Regions from separate parts of the Paenibacillus sp. FSL L8-0494 genome, predicted to be linked through region 3. Evidence: riboswitches for the same ligand, from Rfam matches in the RefSeq annotation. Region 3 holds a riboswitch; each other region holds the start of a gene.
The links. A riboswitch is a leader RNA that binds a small molecule or an ion and turns the genes downstream of it on or off. The one in region 3 is predicted to bind cyclic di-GMP.

Region 1 (6,818 bases), 6.2 Mb from region 3:
GCTCATTTCGCCTATACGGGCAGGCAATTGCTTGAGATGATTATCTGTTACGTTCAGATACTTAAGTTTCTGGAGAATACAGAGCTGCTCCGGCAGCTGTTCGAACTGATTATTGCTTAGGTATAGAAAAGAATCCAACCCCTGCAATCCGCCAATGCTCTCCGGCAACACCTTCAGCCGATTATGGCCTAAATCCAGCATTCTTAGGTGAACTAAGCGACCGATGTTCTCGGATAACTGTTCGATTTCATTGCCCGCATAATTAAGTGCCTCTAATTCGTCATGAAGGAAGAGCTGATCGGGAATCTCTTTAATATGATTGTTGTACATGCTCAGTTCTAGTAGCGGATTGCTCTCAAACACGACATCTGGCGTTTCAATAAGTCCTTTTCCGTCAAAATTATATTTCATGAATGGATCTCCTTTGTAATTTGTATTGGCATCAAGCCTATGTGACAACGTTACGATAGAATATAACAGGATGATGATTTATTATCAGTATGTTGGCATACAAAACTATGGAATGTGTTAGAAAGGAATAATGAGATGGAAGCTTCTTTTTGGACTGGCACTCGCTTTTTTCAAGGTTTACCCTCGGAGAAGATCGAGGCGGTCTCAGGATTATTCACTTATAAGGCATATTCTAAGGGGACCCTGGTGTTTGCAGAATCAGATCCGGGGGATTATGCCTACATTATCTATTCGGGGATTATAAGGGTGTACGCTACTACGAAAGGGAAAGAGCATACCGTAGATCTTTTTGGAAAAGGCGATTTCTTTGGCGATCTGGAAGTGATCCATCCCTCCAATATAAGAGTGCTGTCTGCGGTGGCTATGAATGATACTGTATTATTTGAGATTAAACATGAGCTTTTTAAGCAGATGCTTGCCGATTACCCGTTGATTAAGGAGCAATTGATGCTGCTGCAAATGGACCGTTTATTTTTATCGAATCGGTTATTACATGAAATGAAATTTCATGATGCGAGAGCGCGTGCGATATTTACGCTGAGAAGACTATACCAAAGATTTGGAGTAGAGGAGCAAGGCAAACAGCGGATTGATCTTCGATTGACCCATCAGCAGTTCGCGGATATGATCGGAACGTTAAGGGAGACGGCTACCCTTGTGCTTAAAGATCTGCAAGAGCAAAAGATTATTGAGATTCAACATCAGCAGATCACCGTGTTAGACGCGACATATTTACTGGAGTATACGGATTTCGATTGAGAAGAGCCGTTCCGGGATCTTTTTCAAAGAATCCATTATTAAAGGGGTTATGAATATGGCTTGTAATCATTGTGTAGTAAGAGAGCTGAATTTTCAAATCAAGGCTCATGGTGAGCTTAATCTTAGGGTTTTACCTGAGGTTATTCATCACTTGAGTAGAAGGAATACGATACATAAGGTAGAAGAAAATGTGATTACGATTAAGGAAGCTGAAGCGCGAGATCTTCTGGATTTCTGTAACGATCATATGGAGTCCGGGAAAATTGAATTTCGTATAGATGACCAAACATGGAGACCTCTATCCGAATTACCCAATGTACTTGATATGGAGTGGATTGATGAGGTTATCACTAAGGGTCTTGTTACTTGCTACTTCCAACCGATTGTGAACGTAAGGGAAGAGATTTTTGCATACGAGCTCCTATCCAGATTTAAAAAAGAAGACGGATCCCTTATCTATCCTAATGAGATTTTTGCGGCGGCACGGAATCGTGGGCGTTTATATGCTTTAGACAGGTTATGTAGAATGACGGCTGTAAAATATGCTGCACCCTTAAATAAAAAAACGTTTATTAATTTTATCCCTACATCAATTTACGCTCCAGAGTTCTGCTTAAGATCAACCGTTGAACTGGCCAATCAATTAGGCGTCGACCCCTCTCTTTTTGTCTTTGAAGTTGTTGAGACGGAGAAAGTGGATGATCTCGCTCATTTGAAAGCTATTTTGACATATTACAAGGATCGGGGATTTGAATACGCTTTAGATGATGTTGGTGAGGGCTTCAGCACGATCGAGATGTTATTGGAGCTTAAACCTCATTACATGAAGTTAGATATGAAATATGTTCAAGGCGTGTCCAGTGATCCGAACAAACAGAAAATAGCTAAACAATTTTTAGAAAAGGCTTTAGAAATCCAATCTGTTCCTTTAGCAGAAGGTGTGGAGTTTAGAGAGGACTTTGAATGGCTTAAGCAGAGTGGTTATCAGTTGTTTCAGGGATATTTATTTGGAAAGCCTGATCCTATTCCCAAACAGTAATCCTAATGAGTATATATCGGTCCAGAGGATGAGATGAATTTCAGGTCAGAGTCTGAGTACAGCCAACCCTCGGGGTTGTATAATTTAGGTAATTTGAAAAGGGGGACGGGATGGATATGAAATGGCATCAATTTGTAACGCGCTGGGCGGATTCTAGGGGCTTTGATGGACGAGAAATTGATTATCAATGGCCTTCTCCCTCATTTCCGGTCATCAGTATTCGTAGTAATTTAGGGCGATACTCAGGTCAAAAGTATGGTCATGGAAGTAAACCCCGTGTAAAGACAGCTGTTGGTTTAATCGCTATTGGAGATGTAGCTGTCGGATTGATTTCCATAGGTGCGATAAGCGTGGGCGTACTTTCCTTAGGAGCAATATCACTGGGAATGTGGTTAGCGATTGGAGCAATAGCACTTAGCTGGCTTGGCTTCGCAGTGGGAGCGATTGCGATTGCAGGAGTGGCTGTAGGAGCGATCGCAATCGCGGAAAAAGCGTTGGGGGCCATCGCCATAGGGGATACGGCGTTTGGTGCGATAGCGATAGGCAGGATCGCTGGGGGTGCCATAGCTATCGGACAATGGGCATATGGTGTAATCGCAGTTGGCGAACATGGTTTCGGATTAATTCCCATCACGGGCGATGTGTGGAATTGGTTCCGGCGTTTGTTCGGATCGGGGAGTTAATTAGACCTCCAGTCCTAAAGGATCCCATTCTCTTCCGGGATAGTCGATAAATAATATCTATCACATGAGAAAAACTAATTGCAATTACCTATACTCATTTCATACCAATTAATCATGCGATCAGATCTAGGCTTATGTTACTCTTTGAATGTATTCGAAACTTCATAGGCAAACCTATGGAAATGTAGGGACGCAAAGCTATAGGGACTAAGGTTATCATAACTATTGTCAGCCAGCTGCCAAAGAGTGTGTAACGCTTTTTGTTAAAATATAAGAAAGTATAAGTTATACACCTATACTTAATATCTTATATTTCTCGCTTAAACGCTTACCGTCCTTATAAGGACGCCGAAGACGTTTATGCTTGTTAAGGTTTAATAAAAATTAAGTCTTAATTTTTAGGCGACTTTATACGCAATCAAGCTACTCTTTTGGGGTAGTTTTTTTTGTGCCCATTTTTGGGCACTGGAGAGATTCATATGACATCTGGGGGTAAGAAGAGATGAAGAAAATGATTGCGATCGCTACATCGGCGGCCATGTTAGCCAGTTTTTCGAGTGAGGCAGGTTATGCTTTAGCAAGTGAGGCAAGCAAGGTAAATGTAACAAAAACAGTCGCGCAAAGTAAGGTCAACTTATTAAGCAACGCTTCGGTTATTCCGTTTGAGCTGTACGGCAAGGATGCTCTAAATGCCTATAATGAGGTTTTTAGAATGAATCCAGCAAATATTAAATCCATCACAAATAACGGTGGCAACTACTCAGGCTCGCCTATAGCTAAGGCTATGGATGGGGATATGAGCACGCATTGGGAGACTGGCAAACCGAATAGTTCAACGTTTACGAATGAGGTTGTGTTTGTTTTCAATGAGTCCACTGAATTAAATAGAATGGTCTACGCCGCTAGGCAATCTGGTGCTAAAGGTAAAGGTTTTGCTCAAGAATTTGATATCTATGGCTCCACTACAGATGCGGGCGATTTCACACTCGTGTCTTCTGGAGAATATAAAGGCTCAACCGGTGATGTAGTGGAGATTCAGTTCGCACCTACGGCTTTTAAGAGATTTAAATTTGTCTTCAAAAAAGCCAACCAAGATTGGGCGAGTGCGGCTGAGTTTTCTTTTTATAAAGAGGATAGTGTCTCTGCTAAAATGAAAAATTTATTTACAGATGATACCTTGAGCCAAGTTAGTGCTGCCTTTAATACGACAGAGAAATTAACAGCTTTAGAGAATGAAGTGCAGGCACATCCACTGTATACGCAGTTTAAAGAAGAGATAGAGAATGCAAAGATCCTTTTGGAGAACCATCAGGTAGACGCAACGGCAGCCAAGGTTTCGAAGCTAAAAGGGTATGGTACAGCCTATGAAAATGCCTATAGCCAAGCTTATAGAATGCCAAATGCAAACGTATCAAAAGTAACGGTGAACGGTGGAAGCTACCCAGGTACGAAGCCTGAATATATGCTGGATGACCAGCCCACTACGCATTGGGAAACGAACAAAAACAATGATGCAAGCTTCACGAATGAAGTCGTGTTTGAACTAGCGCAAGCGGAAGTGCTGGACAGAGTGGCTTTTTTGGCTAGAGATAACCGCAAAGGATTCCCAGAGGCTTTTGAAATCTATGCATCAGAGACGAGTAAAGGAGAGACCTTCCAACTGGTATCTAGCGGAACCGCGATTAGTACCAATGATTTTTTGGAATTTAAATTCGAGCCGACGAAGTTTAAAAGATTAAAATTTAAGTTCACAAAAGCTAATATTAACAGACCTTTTGCGGCTGAATTTAGATTTTATACAGAAGATAAAGTAAGCGAAGCTGTAAATGGTATTTTCACAGATGGAACGATGAGTGCGGTTGTGCCTGCTTATAATAGCGTCGAAGCAATCAACGAATTAGAAGAAGCGGCAAAAGTACATCCGCTCTATCCAATCCTGAAAGATTCTTTGGATTTAGCTAAGAAGCTAGTGAATGGTGAAGTTCAAACCGAAGGCACCATCATTGAGGCCGAGCAGCGTGGAGATATGAAAAAACATGCTCAGCAAAACCTGAGAATAGGCTTCGGCACGAACAACCAGCCTACAGGACTTGCGGCAATGCCTGGCGAGACCATCAATGTTTATGTGGATGCTGCTTCGGGTGATAAGTTGCCTTCTTTGATCTTTTCTCAACAAGAGGGAGCTTGGAATAGTTGGGCTAGGGGCGTACAATTGCGTGCGGGCAAGAACACTATAACTGTACCTGAAATTACAACGACTAGTGCTTATGCTCATGATGTAACTAAGGGCGGCACCGTTTATATCGTAAATCCCTATACAGCTGAGGAGCAAGGGAAGGCGCCACTGATCCGCTTCGAAGGTTTAGAAAAGATTCCTTTTATGACCAAGACCACGGATCCAGAACAATTCAGAACCTTCTTAACCACATACAAACAAAGATTAGACGAAGATAAAGCGGTTCATCCAAATGTTCAAGATCGCAAACTTATCGATGTGGTAGAAATGGCCAGCGATCATGTTATTTTTACAGGAACTGCGACTGAAGCGTACAACAAATTTATTACGCAAGGAAATAACCCGCTGGATACCGTAACTGGGTATGACACCTGGATGAAAAGCATTTTTACCTTCTATGGCTTGGATGGCAGTAGTGAGATTCATGATGCCAAGCTAATTCGTGAGAATATTCGATTGATGCAGCCTTATGGTGCGATGTATGCAGCGGGAGATCATACAGGGATCCAACTTGGAACAGTAGGAACCATGTTAGGTGATTTTAACAAAGCTTATCCGGGCTGGGGACTGAATCACGAAATTGGGCATCGCTTGGCTATGGGTGAACGGGAATATGGCGAAGTAACTAATAATATGGTGTCTATGTTTATGTCTGTCGCGGCGAATTCGATAGATAATCGTATACCGTATGAATCAGATATCTATAAATATGTCCTCGAAGAAAATAAAGTGGTTATGAATCAGCAGGGCTTATTTGCACAACTCGGAGCCTATTGGCAGCTGGAGCTGGCACATCCGGGATACTGGACAGAGCTGACCAAGCTATATCGGGAGCGGAAGGTCACCCTTACCAACGGTGACAATTCCAAGCAGCAGTATTTGGTGGAGTTCTCCTCCGAAGTACTAGGATTAGATTTAAGCAGCTATTTTGCCAGACATGGCTTCACTGTGAATCCTGAGACAAAAGCGAAAGTAGCCAAGTATCCGGCACCGCAAAAGTTATGGTATTTAAATAACTCGGTGATTAATTATGAGGGAACTGGAATAGCGGATAAAAATCTGGCTATTAAGGTTAATATCACACCTAACACCACGGCTAGAACGAACACGTTAAGTTTCAGTATAGATAAAGAGCTTAAGCAAGACTTTTTAGGATATGAAGTGTATAGAAATGATGTGTTAGTTGGTTTTACAGGAACTGACCAATTTGTGGATCAGAATGTAGATGCGAGTATCAACTATACGTACAAGATCGTCGGTTATGATAAAAAGCTGAACCCACTGAAGCCCGTACAGGTTAAAGCCTTTAAGCCAGCCTTGTCTGTTGAAGATCAGCTCACTTTAAAGCTTAATCAAACCTTTGATCCGATGAGCTATGTAAAAGCGGCTAACTATCTAGGAAACGATATTACTGCGGATGTCTCTCTGAAAGCCAATAACGTTGATGTAACGCAAAAAGGCAACTACGAAATTGTATATGAAGTGAAAAGCGAAGGGGTTACGAAAACGAAAACCACACAGGTTACGGTAACGAGCGACTACGCCTATATTTCCGATCTCAATGCCAAGTCAGTCGTTGTAGGCTGGGGTGAATTAAAGAAAGATAAAGCTATTTCCGGGGGAATCATAA
Region 2 (6,818 bases), 4.3 Mb from region 3:
GACTTACTTGCGGAGCTGTACATGCGACTGATGTTACCAATGCCTCACGTACGATGCTGTTCAATCTTCATGAACGGTGCTGGGATGAAGAGCTAATGCAAGAGCTTCGTATTCCGCGTACCATTCTGCCAGAAGTAAGAATGTCTGGCGGCGAATTTGGAATAGCAGACAAACAGTGGTTTGGGGCGGATATTCCAATTCGCTCTGTACTTGGAGATCAACAGGCTGCATTGTTTGGACATACTTGTCTAGAACCCGGCAGTGCCAAAAACACCTATGGTACAGGCTGCTTTATTCTAATGAACACAGGCACAGAAGCTGTAGCCTCCAGCCATGGCTTGTTGACCACTGTAGCTTGGGGTATGGGAGATGAACTCTATTATGCTCTCGAGGGCAGTGTGTTCGTGGCCGGAGCGGCCGTTCAGTGGCTGCAGGAGGGGCTTGGTCTTATAGAGGAGCCATCAGGCTCAGAAGATAAAGCACGGGAAGTAGAGGACAGTGAAGGGGTTATCGTTGTGCCTGCGTTTACCGGACTGGGGGCACCCTATTGGGATATGTATGCCCGTGGAGCCATATTTGGCCTTACTAGAGGCACTACCTCAGGACATCTGGTACGAGCTACATTGGAGTCCTTAGCCTTTCAATCTAGAGATGTAATAGGAGCTATGGAAAAAGACGCAGGCATGCCATTGACCGGCCTTCGTGTGGATGGCGGAGCTGTGCGTAACGATTTGCTGATGCAATTCCAGTCTGATATCCTGGGCAGTGAGGTTACTAGAACCACATATGCGGAGACAACAGCGCTAGGTGCAGCGCTTCTGGCCGGATTAACGTCCGGAGTCTGGACACGTGCCCAGCTAGAGAGCTTCAACAAGGCTGAGTGGGTCTTCTCGCCTGAGATGGGTATAACTGAGCGGGAAGGTCGTTACAACGCCTGGAAGGACGCTGTAGCGCGTACCATGGGTTGGGAGAAGCATGAAGGATATCAGTGATAAAGGGGCTGTATATGTCTATGATTAACGGAACCGAATCTGATCTGCCGGGCGGACTATCTAAGCCGGCGCTTCGAGCCCTGCATGGGGCTGGATATGTTCAGCTTCAACAATTCAGCAAGCTTACGGAGGCAGAGCTTCTGCAGCTACATGGATTGGGGCCAAAGGCGATCGTTCTACTGCGGAGTGCTCTTGCGGAAAAGGGGCTCACCTTTGCAAGTAAGTCCTGATGTTGCGTTCATATTTATAACAAAAAGCGACAAGCTTAGGTGAATCCCTAGCTTGCCGCTTTTTGTTATATAGCTCCTAATATTCAATAACAAATGCTACATTTTGCCAACCGGCGCCCACTGTCCAGAACAGGACTTTATCACCACGTTCGATCTTTCCAGTAGTTACAGCTTTATGTAGAGCAATAAATGGGCTGCTGGTAGAGGTATATCCGAATTCATCCCCTATGTATACCGCTACATTGCGATCAATACCGACTTTCTCACACATCTCTAAGATATTAGGCAATGAAAACTGTGAGAAGCAGGCTGCTTTAATGGCTTCAGGCGCGATATTGTTGTTAGATAGTAGAGTACGAATAGACTCAGAAGCAGCATCTATGCAAATGGAATCATCAAAAGGAATAAACTTCACATTAAACTCTCCAGCCGCTACACCTTGTTTACCCAGTTTAGCCAGGCCTGCGCACGGGAACTTGGAATTATCGCAAACACAAGGATTCGTTTGGTAGATAGAGTCAATGAAACCGACTACATCCTCAGCTTGTTCAAGAATGACTGCCGCCGCTGCATCACCGAAGTTAGCGTAGTAGACTGGATCATTCTTATCGGCATGAGGGGTTACATAATCGGAGCCGATTATCAACGCTCGTTTAATCCTAGGATTCGCTTGCATCTGACGGCTAACCTGTTCCACTGAAGCCGTCATACCCGCACAATTAGCATTGCTGTCAATGCAGATTGTATGGGATGCGCCTTTGATCAAACGGTGAATCATTAATGAGTTGGTAGGAAAGATATACTCAGGAGTTTGACTTGCATAGGCAATAAGGTCGATATCGGCACCTGTGAGACCACTTTTCTCCAGAACATTCCGGGCAGCCTCAAAAGCCATCGTAAGGGAATTCTCATCCGCATCCTTAATACTATACCGTGTAATACGACCTAATGCGGATAATAGACCTCGAATATCAATGCCTTTTTCGTCAAAATGCTTAATGAAAAAGTCGTTACCAACTATATTGCTGGGATGATAGATATCAATGCCTTTAATACGAATTCCGGTCATAATACGCCTCCAGGAAAGCAGTAAAATGTGGCCTACATATTAAGATTAAAAGATCTAGACTGTAACCGCAGAAATGATCTCGATGTTATCGAGTCCAGCTTTACGGCCAAGACGGGAAAGCTGCATTTTGAGGATCGGGTTATTTTCAAGCGTTAGATTTACTTTTACAAACCCATCATTCTTAAACATTACAAAGCAGCTTTCTAAAAGAGGTACCACATCTGGTGCAGTTACATTTAGCTTTCTGCAGTCGATTTTTAGTTCATAGTCAGCTGGAGTAATTGGATTGATAGTTTGTTGATAAGCTTGAATAGATTTTAGACCATCTTCTTCAGAAAATGTTCCATCCAACTCAATGTTAATAACCTTATTTGCAGTGTCTGTCTTCAAAATGAAACTTCCCATGCCTAAATCTCTCCCATAGATTGAATTTGTCCAAAACAGTTCGACTGCAATATCCAGCCCTTTATATATCCACTTAGCTGTTTTATAAAAGTCAAAATTCGACACTATACAGCAAGTATTGGGATATTCCGACTCTATTATAGGCATATTTTTCAAGTGCATGCAATAATAAAGTCGAATTTTGTATATTGTTGTCGAACTGTTGGGTTATTGGATTTCTTCTATGGTTGCAAGCAGGATATTAAAAGCTGTGATGATTCTAGGTGCCCCTATAACGGGTACTAAGTGTAATAGAATACCTTTAAGCTGTTCTACGGTGACTCCAACACGAAGGGCCATGACATAATGAACACCCAGCTGTTCGAATTGACCCATTGAAATTAAAGATGAAATGACTGCAATTTCCTTCCAGTCAGGGGCTATAGTATTACGTTGAAAAATATCGCCATAGGCATTCCCCATAATAAATTCAGCCAAGTCAGGGAAGTGGTCTTTAATTGGAGCTAGTGCTTTTGCGCCATAGTCTCCTGATAGATTCGTGAAGTGGTTGAGACCACTGTTGATATTTTCCTTCATGGTTAGCCTCCTAGTTTAGGTTCAAAGTACGGTGTGCAGTCGGAGGGACTTCATCACGGTCTGTTAGTAGTTCAATAACGGCAACATGGTTTAGAGCTACCGCATCTTTAATTGCAGCTGTGAATTCATCCGCAGTCTCACATTTGTAGCCTTTAGCACCTAGAGATTCAGCGAATTTCACGGCGTCCATTGGTACTTCATATAGAGTTCCATCGATACGACCTGTGGTTTTCTCCATACCCTTAAGAGCCATATCTAGTTGCTTATTATTAACCACGATAAAGATGACAGGGATATCTTTGCAGACAGCGGTGTTAATCTCAGCGCCGAGCATCATGAAACAACCATCACCTGTAATGCAGAGGACAGTTTCTTCAGGAGCTGCAACTTTTGCACCAATAGCCATGCCGATCGAATTACCCATGCAAGCAAAATAAGCATCAAAAACAAAGCTGCCCGGTTTCTTAACCTTGTACCATTTTGCAGCGTGGAATCCATGGCTTCCATCATCAACGAAAATTGAATTATTATAAGGGATCAAATCACTTAAAGTGCTCATTACTGAAGCCAGTGAAAGATTCTTGAGGGTTGGAAGCTCTTCTGAATAATCAGCATTGGCCAAAGCCTCACGTTTGGTGATTGTGCTTGGGTCAATATGATTTAGGCAGTGCACCAAATTATCGCGCAGGTCCCCAGTGACCGGTATCGTTTTGGACAATAGGATTTTTCCGACAAAGGTTGGATCAATATCAAATTGAATTAAAGTTGCTGGATGATTCTCCCGTTTAAGATTACAGATGGTCATATCACTTAAACGTGATCCAAGCACTATAAACAGATCGCTTTTATTCAATAAATCATCCCCGTGGGTCGAACCGCCAACGCCAATAGGACCATGATAGAGCGGGTGATCCCAGACTATAGCCCCTTTTCCACCAGGAGATGTTACTACAGGAATATTAAAAGTTTCTGCGAGTTGAACAAGCTCTTTATGTGCTCCGGAGCGGTTAATTCCTTTACCCGCAATAATCAAAGGATTCTTAGCAGCTTGAATAGCATCGATGACTCTATCGATATTAGCTTGACTAATTAGAGACTCTCTTTCAGGGATTACAATATTGCATTCTTCCAATACTTCAGTTTGTACATCAAAAGGAATACAAAGATGAACAGGACCCCGTTTGGTGAGGGCCACAGAAATCGCATGATTAAAAATAGTACCAAAGTGATCCCCACGTTCAACCAATTTACTGAACAAGGTGGCAGGTCTGAACATATCAGCTAAATCAGCCAGAAAAGAGGTGGAGTCCTGACATTGAGGAATTCCAAGCTCTGTAATGGATTGGTGGCCGGTAATAAATAGGACAGGTAGGTTGTTAGCTTTCGCATGTGCTGCTGCTGTAAGCAGGTTAGTTCCCCCAGGACCCGAAGTACCAAATGCTACGCCTAGGTTACCTGTTTTCAGCGCATACCCTGCTGCTTCGAATCCGGAGCTTGCTTCATGTCTGCCGGGAATAAATTCAATACCGTAATCGACCATCTTTAGAACTATTGGACAAATCGATTTGCCAATGATCCCAAAAGAATGGGTGACTCCTAGGTTACGTAGTGCTTCCGCCATGTAATCTGCGACTGTCTTCAAAAGAAACACCTCACAAGTTTTTTGATATATATTAGTTATTAATCTACCGAATAGATACGATAGATCAATATACTCAAAAAGTAAAAACCTGTGCTCTATAGTAAGCACAGGTTGGTGGCATAAGGCGCCGCTAAGACTGAACAATAGTTCAGCCGTCCTGGTTCCTCTGCAACCTGGCAATCATGGCCTCAAACGAAAAAATGAGGCTGTAGATCCATGGTTTTGCGTCATCCTCTTTCGAGGATTTTGCCAATATTAATTTATAGTTGATAAGAATAATTTTCCTTTACAATATATTCCTCATTAATTTTTGTCAACATAATCCGCTAAAAAAACTCGAAATTTGACGAAAGTCTTGTCCAAGAGATGAAGTTTTGCCTCGCGAAAAAAACTGCCACCTAAGACTCAGCTTAGGTGGCAGTTGATAGTTTTGAACTAGAATTTAAAGATATGAATGGTTTTTTGCAGATTAAATACGGCCTGGGTCATTTTTTCCGTTTCTTCTGCAACAGACTGCAGGGCATTAATCTGTTCATTCATAGCCGCCGATACCTCTTCAGTGCCTGCAGCGGTTTCTTCGGTGATTGCTGAGATATTCTCAATTGCACTGGAAATTTTCAAGGCACTTTCTAGCATAAGATCACTCTCCGCAGAGAATGAAGAGATTTGCTCGGTAATGTACTGCACGCTTTGTACAATTTGTGCGAAAATATGGGCAGATTGAGTGATCATTTCATTCTGAACCTGCACAACCTCTTCATTGATGGCGATATTATCGATGGCTTGTTTAATATCTGACTCAATGCTGCGGACCAAACCGAATACTTCTTTTGTGGAAGCCGTAGATTCCTCAGCAAGCTTGCGAACCTCTTGAGCGACAACGGCAAAACCCCGACCATGCTCTCCGGCACGAGCAGCTTCGATGGAGGCATTGAGTGACAGCAGGTTGGTCTGCTCAGCGATCTCTGTGATGGTCTTGGTGATCATCGTAATCCCGCGGGCATTTTGTGAGAGAGCTTCAATAGTATCAGCCACTTTTTGTGTAGCCTCTATGTTTTTACGCATGCCTTCAGCCTGTGTATCTACGGATTGGCGCCCTTGCTCAACAAGTTCTAAGGTATGTATTGAACGTCTGTTCATTTCTTTGGTGGAGTTCGTATAATTGGATACTTTGGTCTCAATGTCTTTAATGGATTCTGTCATATCAGCGATATCCGTAGATATTTCATTTGCACCAAGAGCGAGCTCGGTAGAAGAAGAGGCTACTTGTGCCATAACAATTTTCAGGTTCTGGTTCTTATCTTCGATTCCGCGGCTTGCATCCATTACTTGACGGGTGATCTGCGATGCATCGGTCAGAATCTTCTTGAGCTTATCAATCATTGTGTTAAAGGAGCGGCTTACGTCACCCATTGAACCATTTTCGTCCGCTCTGCTAGTGAAATCCCCCTTCGAAATACTGTGAGATACATTAGCAATATCATCAAAAGATGATGTAAGCGTTCTCTCCACGAAGCGAGCAACAGGTAAAGTCAGACCTGCAAGAACAACTACTAGTATAATTCCTACGAGAAATTGACCTAGAATCATTAACGTAACTAAGACAGGAATAGCAAACAGTGCGGCAACGAGGTAACATCCGGCAACAATTCTTTGTTTTAACGGAAGTTTGTGCATCCAGCTCATTGGTAAAATGTCCCCCTTATTAAATTTTATGTAATGGTGTTATTATAGGGGATTTATAGGTCATTGGTCTATAGAGAAGTGTCATAAATCTTCTTTAAGTAGTAGATATTTAGAATTCATGTCAAAATTCCTCATATATTGTGGAAATTGTTTTAATAGCAGACTTTACCATCCCTACTAGTTCGGTAGGAGCTAAAACAATAACTGAAGGAGAAAAA
Region 3 (6,818 bases):
AGCTAAGTGCAGCAGCAGCCTTACTCTTCCAGATAGGAGGATATATGACTTCTCTAGATTCAAACTGTCTAGAAATCAAGGATGAGCAATTTTTCAGAGATTTACAAAGCAGCCTGAATCAAAGCGGTGTGATCTCGGAATCCTTGAATGCTTCCTTAAATGGAGTTATTAGTTACCTAACCTCCATACACGATGTCGGTCTTCCATTCGCTTCGGTAGTTACCAGTGATGCTTATGGACAACTTGAATTACGCGAAGGAGAGTTCCCACAGCCACTGCCATTCCTGATTACCTTCACTCAACCAGATGGCGTGATCTCTAGCGACCTCACCTCCACTTATGAAGCTCTAAATACCGAATTGACTAACCTTAAAGAATCGGCAACCTCAGGTATCACTACCCTTCAAGATAAACTCCAAATGATCAGTCAGACTCGCGAGCAAAAACTAGAAGAGCTTGAAAAAGCTCGGCTAGAAGAAGAGCAAGCAAAGAAAGAAGAAGAAGCGAAGAAGGAAGAAGAAGCGAAGAAGGAAGAAGAACGTTTGGCTGAGGAGAAAAAGCAACAAGAAGCCGAGGATAAAGCGAAAGCTGAGGCAACCCCTCCAACGTCAGGTGAAGCTGCTCCGGAAGCCCCAAATAAAGAACAACCTGAAGCCCCAGCCACTGACCCGGTTAAGCCGGAAATTGGTGAAGAGCTCACAATTCCAAAAGATGTTCCTCAGCAAGAGGCTCCACAAGAGACGCCAAAGGCGGAAGACAGTACGACTACCCCGCCGGTAGCAACCCAAGCTCCTTCGGACCCTCAACCTGAGAAAGGTGGAGAATAAGATGCGAATTAAAAAAATTATCAATAATACCTTATCGAGCTTAATGCTTGTGATCTTTATTCTGCTGGTGGCAGCCGTAGTGTTATCCAAGGCCTCCGGTGGTGAACCTGCTTTCTTCGGATATGAGATCAAAACCGTACTCTCAGGATCGATGGAACCAGGAATTCAGACAGGCTCAATTGTCGCATTAAAACCCGGAGGGGATATGAATCGTTTCAAACCAGGCGATGTCATCACCTTTAGGAACGAAGATAATCTGCTCATTACTCACCGGATTGTAGAAGCGACCGTCAATAACGCTACTGGTGAAGCTGTTTATCGCACTAAAGGCGATAACAACGACGCACCCGACATGAACCCTACCAGTTCTGCGAATGTTGTAGCTCAGTATACCGGGGTCACTGTACCCTATGTCGGTTACGCTATGAATTTCGCGGTTTCCAAAGCTGGAAGTGTAGTCCTCATGATCGTGCCTGGCTTGATGCTTCTGCTCTATGCTCTGTATACCTCTTGGAAGGCTGTAGCTGCATTAGAAAAGAAAAATGCTGCCCTACTGCCAGCCTCACCGTCCCCAACAGAAACACAGCCCTAAGTTGATTGTCCACTTCCGCTTACGAACCGGAAGATACAATATATAAATTTTATAAAAAATTCAAACACAAATTTGAGGAGGAATTTTATTATGGGTATCAAGAAAACATTGGGTCTTGGCGTAGCATCTGCAGCACTGGGTTTATCATTAATCGGCGGAGGAACCTTCGCATACTTTAGCGACACTGCGCAAAGCACAGCTACATTCGCAGCGGGTACACTCGATCTGAACTCCGACCCTTCTGTCATCGTTAATATTCCTAACCTGAAACCAGGTGATACTGTAACTAAATCCTTCAAATTGAAAAACGATGGTTCGCTCGATATCGGATCTATCATTCTGAATACATCGACTCAAATCACGGATGCTAAAGGAGATAACTACCTGGATTTAGCCGAGTTCATTAAAGTTAAATTCCTTAGAAATAATGATAAAGGGGTACCTATCGTCTCTCCTGAAAATGTAGTTTATGAGACTACACTTGCTGCTTTAAAAAGTCAGCATCCGGATCTCGTAAAAAATACAGGTTGGGATCAACTCTTTACCGAAGCATCCGGTATTAAAGCCGGTACCAATGACAGCTTCTCCGTCCAATTCGAATTTGTGGAAAATAACCAAGATCAAAATATTTTCCAAGGCGATAGCTTAACACTGACTTGGGATTTCGTAGCTAAACAAGGTGCGAAAAAAGACTACTAAGATCAATAAAGTAATTTAATAAAATACTCGAAGAGCAGCAGATCCTGAATCCGGCCACGGATAAGCAGATTGCTGCTCTTCTCTTTACAATAAACTTTGTCCGATTTATTGATATTTGCTATACTAATAACAAAAATTACGGAGGGGCGTCAGCATAGTGCCACAGAATATGGGCCAACGTATCCAGCAGCTCCGCCTAGACAAGGGTTTCTCCCTATCTGAGCTTGCGGACAGAGCAGATGTGGCTAAGTCGTATCTTAGCAACGTGGAGAGAAACATCCAATCCAATCCATCCATCCAGTTTATCGAAAAGATCGCTGACGCGCTTCAGGTATCCATTCATGCCCTACTCTATGGAGAACCAAATGATGCAGAGGAATCACATTTAGATTCGGAATGGTTCCGATTGGTGCAGGAAGCTATGGACTCAGGCATTAGCAAACGCGAATTCAAAGAATTTCTGGACTATCAGAAATGGAAGCTCGATCAAAAGGATTAATACTTCCTACTAATCTGGTACGATCCTCTCTTCTACTAAATCATATCGAAAAAGGACACAGCGAAGAACCGCTGTGCCCTTTTTCGATATGTAACCCCTCTAATGTATTACTGCACGATCTGCACAGTTTTCTCATGAAAGAACTGGCGGATTTCATCTGCCTTAATGCCAGCCTTCTTAGCTGCTAATAATAAATGTACCCACTCTTGATCCAGATCAATAAACTGCTGTTCTCTGTTGCTACCCTGGTTGGACTTTTCCAAAAAATCTCCCCCTAAGATTTTACGTCCCCAGGCAATCCGGCTGTCATAGTATCTCTACCTTAGACCCGCGACTTTGTGCCCCTGCCTTTCGGCAAGTTTACCTTTTACTGGACCCTTTTCACGAAAGGATCTGCTTAAAAAACTATAAAATTACTATCTGCAATAACATTATACAAAAAGAAAGCGGAAAAGTGTGTCGATTCCTGGTTACTTTCTATTTTAAAAACGAAAAATAAAAGATTTTTTTTCAAAGATCTTGTCCGATTATCACGATACTCGTCCGTTACATAAAATAAATTGTACTAGCAAAATAAATATTTACTGACCTAATAGTTAAAAATAAGGATAATAGAATCATTTTAATAGGCCTTTAGAATGGGTAATGAGAAGAAACACCCTTCTTTTCATTAGAACAAGCTAACCTATACCATTTTGCGAACGTATTGGACGAAAGAATGAATTGATTACAGTGGCTGAAAGTAGCACAATAAGATGAGAAATGAAACCGCAATCATCACAGCTCCAGTAAGCGTTGACACAAAATGTCACGTATGGAGTTCATCCGTTAAGGAGGATGTATTCATGGCAGCCAAAGAGCCCTATAACGAATCCATTTGGAGTAAGTATTACGGACCCAATTTAGGCTACATTCAAGAAAGATATGAACAGTTTGTGAAAGATCCCTCCACCGTAGAAAATAATTATCGCGAGCTTTTTACAAATTCGGGACCCCCTCCCCTAACTCCGGATAGCGAACCGGCTCCTCAGCCGCGCATCTCGGGAGACACCGAATGGCTTAGAAAAGCAGTAAGAGCTTCCAAGCTAATCGCCAATATTCGTATATATGGCCATATGGCCGCTGAAATTGATCCGCTGGTACGCGATCAGAATCCCATGGCAAAATATCTTGAGCCTGAAACCTATGGTCTGACCCGCGAAGACCTGATTGCACTGCCTGCCACGCTTATATGGGAAAATGCGCCGAATGATGTGCATACCGGGTGGGATGCCGTGCAACGTATGCGTCAGGCATACACCAAGACTATCGCCTATGAATTCGGGCATGTGCATGAAGAAAAAGAACTGCAATGGCTAAATAGACAGGCAGAATCCACCAGCTCACCAGCACCCCTAAATAATACAGAACGCAAAGAGCTCCTGAACCGCCTGATTCAGGTAGAGCAATTTGAAACCTTCCTCCACAAGACTTTTGTAGGTCAGAAGCGTTTCAGTCTTGAAGGCAATGATGCTCTTGTGCCGATGTTAGACGAAATCGTACGCGCTGCTGCACATGACGGTGCAGAGCATATTTTGATGGGCATGGCGCATCGCGGTCGCCTCAACGTTCTTGCACATATTTTGGGCAAACCTTATGATATCATATTTTCAGAGTTTCATCATTCTCCGAACAAGGAGCTTTTCCCTTCCGAAGGCTCCACAGGCATTAACTATGGCTGGACAGGTGATGTGAAATACCATCTCGGTGCAGACCGTGCTGTCCGTGAAGGAGAAACCGTACGCACAAGAATAACACTAGCGAATAACCCAAGTCACTTGGAATTCGTCAATCCTGTCGTGGAAGGTTTCACTCGTGCCGCACAAGAAGACCGGAGCACTGCAGGACTGCCGAAGATTGATACCAGTAAAGCTATGGCGGTGCTGATGCATGGTGATGCTGCTTTTCCAGGTGAAGGAATTGTTGCAGAAACGCTTAATATCGGCAAACTTCAAGGTTATCAAAATGGTGGGACGATCCATATCATTGTTAATAACCGAATTGGTTTTACGACTGAAAGTGAAGATTCCCGTTCTACGCATTATGCGAGTGACATCGCCAAAGGGTATGAAATCCCGATAGTCCATGTCAACGCTGATGACCCAGAGGCCTGCGTAGCAGCCGTACGTTTAGCTAGCGCATACCGCCATCAATTCAAAAAAGATTTCGTAATTGATCTCATCGGCTACCGCCGTCATGGTCACAACGAAATGGATGATCCTGAAACCACACAACCTATTGTCTACGGCAAGGTTCGCAATCATCCAACCGTCTACAAGGTTTATGCAGAGAGACTGAAAAACGAAAAGGTTCTTACCGCCGAAGACGTACAAAAGATGAATGCTGAAGCAGAAAGCGTATTGCAGCGTGCGTACGATAATATGAAGGAAGGCAATCATAAGAAAAAAGAACCCAAAGCCTTCATTCCTCTACAAACGGACCGCGCAGCGGCAAACACTACAGCGGTATCCATCTCCAGCCTGCAGGAGATCAATCGTGAACTGTTGACGGTTCCAGCTGGATTCCAGGTTTATCCGAAGCTGGAGCGCATTTTACAACGTCGTAAAGATGCACTGAATGAGGGTGAAAAGGTCGACTGGGCACTGGCTGAAACGTTAGCCTTCGCTACCATTTTGAAAAATGGGACGCCCATCCGACTGAGCGGTCAAGATGCCCAACGCGGAACCTTCGCACATCGCCATCTGGTGCTGCACGACAGTAAAACAGGAGATTTATTCTCTCCGCTACATCAGCTAAGCGATTCCCGTGCCTCCTTTGGCGTATACAACAGTCCATTGTCAGAGGCATCAGTATTAGGCTTTGAATATGGTTATAATGTGTTCGCACCGGAAACCTTCGTAATCTGGGAAGCACAGTATGGTGATTTCGCCAATGCGGGTCAGGTTATTTTTGACCAGTTCATTGCGGCTGGACGCGCCAAATGGACACAGCGCAGCAATCTCGTCATCATGCTGCCGCATGGCTACGAAGGACAGGGACCTGAGCACTCCAGCGGTAGGCTGGAACGGTTCTTGCAGCTATCCGCTGAGGAGAACTGGACAGTCGCTAATCTGACTACCGCTTCGCAATATTTCCATCTGCTGCGGCGCCAAGCAGCGTTATGCGGGCAGGAAGATGCTAAACCGCTAGTCATTATGACGCCGAAAAGTCTCATTCGGAATACGCGCAGCACTTCTGCCGGAACCGAGCTGGCTTCAGGACAATTCAAGCCTGTATTAGCTGAATCTTTGCTTGGCCAGAAACCAAGTGAAGTTAAACGGCTCGTAGTCTGCAGCGGTAAAGTCGCTATCGACATCCAAACAGAACTGGAAGCAGCACCTGATAAGGATTGGTCATGGCTGCATGTTCTTCGCCTAGAGCAGCTTTATCCGTTCCCGGAACAGGAGCTAAGCGAACATTTAAACTCCTTCAGCTCCCTCCAGGAAATTGTCTGGGTGCAAGAAGAGCCGAAGAATATGGGCGGCTGGAGTTATAGCGAGCCTCGGTTACGCGCCATCGCACCAAAGAATGCCGGCGTAAGATATATCGGCCGTCCGGAACGTTCCAGCCCGGCCAGTGGTTATGCAGATGTTCATAGCTTCGAACAACGGAGAATTGTAACAGAAGCCCTAAAATCAAATTCGAACGTACAAGCGGCTGTACCGTCCTCTTAAGAGGACGGTATCACAATAGCGTAAACCATTATGTTTGGGGAGGAAACGGCCTGTGTCAGAAATCTTAGTACCCGATCTGGGAGAATCCATATCCGAAGGAACCATCTACAAATGGCTGGTTAAAGAAGGCGACACGGTAGGTCAAGGCGATGTGCTCGCTGAGCTGGAAACGGATAAAGTGAATCTGGAAATTAGTGCAGAGGTGGAGGGTGTCATCTCCACCATCCTGCGTCAAGCGGGCGAGAACGTAGCCGTTGGCGAAGCCATCGGCATCATTGGAGTCGCAAGCGGCAGTACGCCGCGGGCCGCTGAAAGCGAAGCCGAAGCGCCTAAAGCGGCACCGGCAGGCGGCAACGCAGTAGCAACCGCCGCGCCTGTAGCCGCGCCCGAAGTGCCTGCAGCAGGTGGCGACAGCCACGCTGCATTGGCATCGCCGGGCGCACGCAAGCTGGCACGGGAGCGCGGCATCGACCTCGGCGAGGTTAGCG

Region 1: linked by a shared signal. The riboswitch ahead of NYE35_RS30275 (NPCBM/NEW2 domain-containing protein) and the one ahead of NYE35_RS02235 (anti-repressor SinI family protein) in region 3 are both predicted to bind cyclic di-GMP.
Region 2: linked by a shared signal. The riboswitch ahead of NYE35_RS21695 (thiamine pyrophosphate-binding protein) and the one ahead of NYE35_RS02235 (anti-repressor SinI family protein) in region 3 are both predicted to bind cyclic di-GMP.

The regions. Positions count from the first base shown of each region.
Region 1 is NZ_JBBOPQ010000001.1:6,715,893-6,722,710, reverse strand. Features, by position in the region: gene NYE35_RS30295 (leucine-rich repeat domain-containing protein) at 1-411, opposite strand, end outside; gene NYE35_RS30290 (Crp/Fnr family transcriptional regulator) at 547-1,230, shown strand; gene NYE35_RS30285 (EAL domain-containing protein) at 1,286-2,269, shown strand; gene NYE35_RS30280 (hypothetical protein) at 2,386-2,952, shown strand; cyclic di-GMP riboswitch class I at 3,110-3,196, shown strand; gene NYE35_RS30275 (NPCBM/NEW2 domain-containing protein) at 3,455-6,818, shown strand, end outside.
Region 2 is NZ_JBBOPQ010000001.1:4,764,606-4,771,423, reverse strand. Features, by position in the region: gene glpK (glycerol kinase GlpK) at 1-992, shown strand, start outside; gene NYE35_RS21715 (DNA-binding protein) at 1,007-1,222, shown strand; gene NYE35_RS21710 (ketoacyl-ACP synthase III) at 1,299-2,291, opposite strand; gene NYE35_RS21705 (hypothetical protein) at 2,346-2,696, opposite strand; gene NYE35_RS21700 (carboxymuconolactone decarboxylase family protein) at 2,904-3,272, opposite strand; gene NYE35_RS21695 (thiamine pyrophosphate-binding protein) at 3,283-4,923, opposite strand; cyclic di-GMP riboswitch class I at 5,079-5,175, opposite strand; gene NYE35_RS21690 (methyl-accepting chemotaxis protein) at 5,350-6,600, opposite strand; gene NYE35_RS21685 (helix-turn-helix transcriptional regulator) at 6,722-6,818, opposite strand, start outside.
Region 3 is NZ_JBBOPQ010000001.1:473,766-480,583, reverse strand. Features, by position in the region: gene NYE35_RS02255 (hypothetical protein) at 1-827, shown strand, start outside; gene sipW (signal peptidase I SipW) at 829-1,419, shown strand; gene NYE35_RS02245 (TasA family protein) at 1,510-2,118, shown strand; gene NYE35_RS02240 (helix-turn-helix domain-containing protein) at 2,288-2,617, shown strand; gene NYE35_RS02235 (anti-repressor SinI family protein) at 2,725-2,880, opposite strand; cyclic di-GMP riboswitch class I at 2,908-2,992, opposite strand; gene NYE35_RS02230 (2-oxoglutarate dehydrogenase E1 component) at 3,463-6,330, shown strand; gene odhB (2-oxoglutarate dehydrogenase complex dihydrolipoyllysine-residue succinyltransferase) at 6,383-6,818, shown strand, end outside.